DNA from 2 places in the Lysinibacillus sp. UBA5990 genome. Region 1 is predicted to be linked to the other one. Evidence: a T-box and tRNA genes for the amino acid it is inferred to sense, from the RefSeq annotation. Region 1 holds a T-box; the other holds one or more tRNA genes.

Region 1 (3,201 bases):
ATAGCCTTGATCAGTTGTTTATTTTGGGGCAATTACTTCTTTTCCACCCATATATGGTCTTAAAACTTCAGGAATTACTACGCTTCCATCAGCTTGTTGATAGTTTTCTAGTATAGCGGCAACTGTACGACCAATCGCAAGACCTGAACCGTTTAATGTGTGAACATATTCTGGTTTTGCATTTGGGTCACGACGGAAACGAATATTTGCTCGTCGTGCTTGGAAGTCCTCAAAGTTTGAACAAGAAGAAATTTCACGGTACATATTTTGTGCAGGAATCCAAACCTCTAAATCATATTTTTTCGCAGCAGTAAAGCCTAAATCGGCTGTACACATTTTTAATTTACGATATGGTAATCCTAGTAATTGCAGTACTTTTTCAGCATGACCCGTTAACAGCTCTAACTGCTCATATGACTCCTCAGGTTTTACAAAACGAACTAATTCCACTTTGTTAAATTGGTGCTGACGGATTAAACCACGTGTATCACGACCTGCAGAGCCTGCCTCTGAACGGAAACATGCACTGTATGCAGCAAAACCTTGTGGTAAAGCTTCAGCAGTTAAAATTTCATCACGGTAGAAGTTTGTTACTGGTACTTCCGCTGTTGGAATCATGAAATAATCTGTTTCCTCTAATTTAAATACATCTTCCTCAAACTTAGGTAGCTGTCCAGTACCCGTTAAGCTATCGCGATTTACAATCACAGGTGGCAGCATTTCCTCATAGCCATGCTCTTCTGCATGTAAATCCATCATAAATGTCATTAACGCACGTTCTAAGCGAGCCCCAAGGCCGCGGTAGAATAAGAATCGGCTACCAGTTACTTTGGCACCACGTTCGAAGTCCACAATTTTTAGATCTGTAGCTAAATCCCAGTGCGCTTTAATATCAAAATCAAATGCCGGAATTTCACCCCATGTATATTCCTCAACATTGTCATCTTCTGTCGTACCCACTGGTACAGATCCATGAGGAACGTTCGGCAGGCGCATCATCATATCTTTAAAGCGCTCTTCCACATCATTTAATTGAATATCAAGCTCTTTAATTTCATCGCCCACTTGACGCATACGTGCAATCACTTCATCTGCGTTTTCTTTGTTGCGCTTCATAACAGAAATTTGCTCAGATACTTTATTTCGTTCTGCTTTCAGTTCTTCCGTTTTAGCAATTAGTTCTCGACGCTTTGCATCTAAATTTTCAAAGTCATCTAAGTTTCCTAAATCTTCATTACGTGTTAATAGCATCTCTTTAATTTCCGCGAAATTATCGCGCACGCGTTTAATATCTAACATCGATCATACCTCCAGTAGTTTCTTAATGATAGGAAATTGTTGCATCTTGTTTCTTTATCTTGATTTAGTGGTCATTTGAACATCAAAATAAATAGCAATGTAGAGGAGCAGCATTTGGCTGTATCAAGATAAACACAAAAAAGCCCCCATCCCATAAAGGGACGAGAGCTACCCGCGTTGCCACCCTAATTGACTAGACACTATGTCTAATCCTCTTATTTTATAACGGCATTCCAGCCGGCAGCAGCCTACTTCATTGACTTCGACTGTGCAACTCCAGGACGGATTCACAAGTGCTTTTATCAGCTTCCACCAACCGCTGACTCTCTAAAAAAAACGTGCTTGCTACTACTTCCCATCATCGTGTTCAGTTAATTAAATTTTAACCATACTGTACTATATGAAAACAAATTTTGCAAGTCATACCATAGATGCTATAAAAAATTCAAGAATACGTGTGTCTGATGTTAATTCAGGATGAAACGAACAACCTAGTAAATGTCTATCCCTGGCTAAAATAATTTTACCTTCATGCTCTGCGAGAATTTCAACATCTTTTCCGACTGTCTCCATATGAGGTGCCCGAATAAAAACTGCTGGAATTGACTTACCTATTTTAGGAATATCGAGCTTTACTTCAAAGCTGTCAACCTGGCGTCCAAATGAATTTCTTGCAACTGTCACATCCATAACTGCTAAATGCGGTTCATCATTTACTAAAGTATTAGCCATTAAAATTAATCCTGCACATGTCCCAAACATAGGCAAGCCTCGTTGTGCTAGTTCTCGTATAGGCTCTAGTAGTTCAAAACGATCCAACAGCTTTCTCATTGTCGTGCTCTCACCACCAGGTAATACAAGTCCATCTAGTTTTATTAAATCCCGCTTCTGTTTTACTTCTAAAGCTTCACAGCCAAGATTTTCTAGCATTTGAACATGCTCTCGTACCGCCCCTTGTAAGGCTAAAACGCCAATTCGTTTCATCCTACCAGCCTCGCTCTTGCATGCGCTCATGTTGCCCAAGCTGTGCAATATCTATACCTTTCATTGGTACGCCTAGTTCCTTTGATATTTCAGCAATAAGCTTATAATCCTTGTAATGTGTCGTCGCTTCCACAATCGCATGTGCAAACTTTTCAGGATTATCGGATTTGAAGATACCTGACCCAACAAAAACACCATCAGCCCCAAGCTCCATCATTAATGCTGCATCAGCTGGTGTAGCCACACCACCAGCTGCAAAGTTAACGACTGGTAAACGCCCAAGACATTTGATCTCTCTTAATAATTCAAAAGGTGCTCCTAGTAATTTTGCCTCTGTCATTAATTCATCCTCTGTCATGCCTACCACTTTGCGAACTTGGGCATTTACTTTACGAATATGTCGAACTGCCTCCACTATATTCCCTGTTCCTGGTTCACCTTTTGTCCGTAGCATAGCTGCTCCTTCACCAATACGACGGGCTGCTTCGCCTAGATCACGACAGCCACACACAAATGGTACGGTATAATCACTTTTTAATAAGTGATACTCTTCATCTGCTGGTGTGAGCACTTCACTTTCATCAATATAATCAACCCCCATTGCTTCTAAAACACGAGCTTCTACAATATGACCAATACGAGCTTTGGCCATAACAGGAATGGAGACTGCTCCTAGTACTTCCTCTACAATACGAGGATCTGCCATACGAGCAACACCTCCTGCTTTGCGGATGTCTGAAGGTACTCTTTCTAATGCCATTACTGCTACTGCTCCTGCCGCCTCTGCAATTTTTGCTTGCTCAGCATTAATCACGTCCATAATGACGCCGCCCTTTTGCATCTCAGCCATACCACGCTTCACCAAATTTGTACCTGTCTGTTTCATTGTCTAACCTCCACCTTTATGATGAAATTTAG
Region 2 (3,201 bases), on a different contig from region 1:
AGGTAATTTTTACAGTGGGATTACCTGGAAGTGGAAAAAGCACATTTGTGAAACAGCTAGCGAAAAGAGAAAATGCCGTTGTCCTTTCGAGTGACGCTATACGTCAGGAGTTATTTGGTGACGCAACAAAACAGAAATCACGTCAGGTCTTTCGTACATTATATGAGCGTCTTAATGACCTTGTGGCAAAGGGTTATACGGTCATTGTAGATGCCACTAATATTGAACGGGAACGGAGGATATTTGCACTGCGTAAATTGCCAAGCTCGATTAGGAAGGAATGCTATTATTTTGACACACCCTATTCCATATGTGTAGCTAGAAACCAACAACGGAAGAGAAATGTACCATTAGTGGTGATGGAGAAAATGAGCAAGCATTTAGAATTTCCGACGGCGGGAGAAGGATTTGATGAAGTGCATATCGTACATGAATCCAGCCCCTATGCAATTTCTCGAAAACAATTTATTTCGCTTATTCAACGTGAGCCCAATTATGAGGAGCTTTTTCAAACACTTCGAGCAATCCCACCTTTTAAAGAGATTTATCATTTCAATCAAGAAAATCCACATCACCAATTTCTATTATGTCAGCATACTTATTTTGTCTTTGCCTATATCAATGAATACTATTCGGAAAGTGATAAGCTGGCATTACAAGTAGCAGCATTATTCCATGATGTTGGCAAGCCATTTTGTAAAAAATATAAGCCACTGCAACAACGATTTGGCTATTTTGGCCATGAAAACGTATCAGCACAGATAGTTTGTCATTTTTTATTCGAATTGGGCTTTGAAGAGGATTTTGTTTTAAAGGTCGTCTATTTAGTGCAATTCCATATGTTAATCCAGTATGGTGGCGATAGAGGGGGAAGTGAAATCTATCATTTATTAGATGGGGATTTATTAACAAGACTTTACTTTTTCCGTGAGGCCGACCAATTTGCTAAATAAACAGTAGAGAAAGGAAGTGTAAATATGATGAAATTAATGAAATATCCAAGAAGCTTTCATTTACCATGGAGCAGAAGCTATACACATGACGACAAGGTTGCTAAAAATGTGAATCATTTTATTGGAAAAGAGGTTGTTGTCACTGAAAAGTTAGATGGAGAAGGAACAACGCTGTACAAAGACTATATGCATGCTAGAAGCATCCATTCAGCTAACCATCCTTCTAGACATTGGGTCAAAACATTTCATGCTAGTTTTTCTTATCAGATTCCAGATAGTTGGCGATTATGTGGGGAAAATATGTATGCTAAGCATTCTATATATTATCAGGCATTAACAAGTTATTTTTATTTATTTAGTATTTGGAATGAAAATAATATTTGTTTAAGTTGGGATGAGACAGTTGCCTTTGCGGAAAAATTAGGTGTTGAAACGGTGCCTGTTTTATACAGAGGGATTTTCGATGAGAATAAAATAAAACGAATGTTTACGGGAAAATCAATGTTTGATGGTGAGCAAGAGGGTTATGTCATTCGAAATGCCGGATCCTTTCATTATGATGATTTCCAATATAATTTGGGCAAATTTGTGAGACCTCACCATGTTCAAACAAGCGAACACTGGCTACAAGAAAAAGTAATACCTAACCGTTTAAAATAAACGTAATTTATTAATTTATGAAAAGGACTGAGAAAAATGTAATACTTTATACAATAAATCAACCATCGTATATATGAGGAAGTTGCTAGGCTGCATATCCCTTTAATATAGGGATTACAGGTTCGATTCCTGTCATCCTCCATCCAAAAAAGAACTCTCGTCACTAGTACGAGAGTTCTTATATATTATTTAGTGTAATTGTCGAAATAACCTTGAATGTAAATCATAGGAGTTCCTTTGTCTCCTGAACCTGATGTTAAATCAGATAAAGAGCCGATAAGGTCAGTTAAGCGGCGAGGTGTTGTTCCTTGTGCAGCCATTTGACCTGTCAAATCTTCATCCTTATTTTGAATGTATTCAGAAATAGCAGCTTTTAACTCTTCTCCTCGAAGATCAGCAAAGTCATTATCTGCTAAATATTTTAATTTAACCTCGTTAGGAGTTCCATTTAATCCGGCTGTGAATGCTGGAGAAACAACAGGATCAGCTAACTCCCAAATTTTACCCACAGGATCTTTGAATGCACCATCTCCGTAAATCATAACTTCTACAGTTTTTCCTGTAGCTTCTTTGATTTTAGCTTGGATACCGTCAACAATCGGTTGGCAAGTATGAGGGAACAACTTAATACTATCTTCCGTAGCTTTGTTAGAGCCAAGTAGACCGTACTCAGCATTGAAACCAGAACTATTGATGGATTCAGCTAAAATATTATCAAGGCTGTAAACTTTTTCAGCACCGTTTGCTGTTAAAATGCGCTTTGTGCGGAAACGTGAGTGAATATCACATGCTAGAACACTCTTTGTATAATCTAAAATTGTTTTTGGGTTATTGGAGAAGATGACCTCACATGTAGCCCCTTCTGCTTCAATTAATTCTTTATAGTATTCAATATAATCTACACCAGTAAATGTATGCTTTTTATAGCCGAAATGCTCGCGGAATTCCACTTCATTTAATGTATCTGTCCAAGGATTAATGCCTTTTACATCTAACTCATCGATATCGACAAGATGATTACCAACCTCATCTGATGGGTAGCTTAGCATTAAGACAACCTTTTTAACGCCCTTAGCAATACCACGTAAACAGTTAGCAAAACGATTTCGACTTAAAATAGGGAAAATAACTCCTACAGTATCATTGCCAAATTTCGCTGCCACGTCCACAGCGATATCATCAATTGTTGCGTAGTTCCCTTGTGCACGTGCTACTACTGACTCAGTTACGGTCACAATATCTCGATCCTCAATAGTGTAACCTTCTACTTTCGCAGCATTTAACACTGTATCTACAACGATTTGTTCAATATGATCGCCTTCGTTAATAATAGGACCACGAAGACCTCTTACAACTGTACCGATTACACGTTCCAACTTAATCTCTCCTCATTTAACTTTTGTAAAGTGATGTAAAATCCATATGGTTTTACTATACGCCTCACTCATGATATAAGTAAAATTAATAGTTCGTATACTAGCTATAAGAGGTGCTTATATGATAGGGAAATTAGATTTATACCGTGTTTTTAGTGTTGTAGCTAAAAATAATAGCTTTTCAAGAGCCGCCAAGGATTTATATATGACTC

The links. The T-box of region 1 lies ahead of serS (serine--tRNA ligase). A T-box ahead of a tRNA ligase gene usually reads a tRNA of that ligase, here a tRNA-Ser.
Region 2: it encodes a tRNA-Ser, which carries the amino acid that the T-box ahead of serS (serine--tRNA ligase) is inferred to sense. The anticodon was not compared.

Annotation. Positions count from the first base shown of each region.
Region 1 covers NZ_DJAY01000006.1:19,293-22,493, forward strand. The annotation lists gene serS (serine--tRNA ligase) at 19-1,299, opposite strand; T-box leader at 1,454-1,670, opposite strand; gene pdxT (pyridoxal 5'-phosphate synthase glutaminase subunit PdxT) at 1,720-2,283, opposite strand; gene pdxS (pyridoxal 5'-phosphate synthase lyase subunit PdxS) at 2,285-3,169, opposite strand.
Region 2 covers NZ_DJAY01000009.1:86,698-89,898, reverse strand. The annotation lists gene B3D94_RS06045 (AAA family ATPase) at 1-953, shown strand, start outside; gene B3D94_RS06040 (RNA ligase family protein) at 978-1,613, shown strand; tRNA gene B3D94_RS06035 (tRNA-Ser) at 1,688-1,759, shown strand; gene B3D94_RS06030 (coenzyme F420-0:L-glutamate ligase) at 1,799-2,989, opposite strand; gene B3D94_RS06025 (LysR family transcriptional regulator) at 3,111-3,201, shown strand, end outside.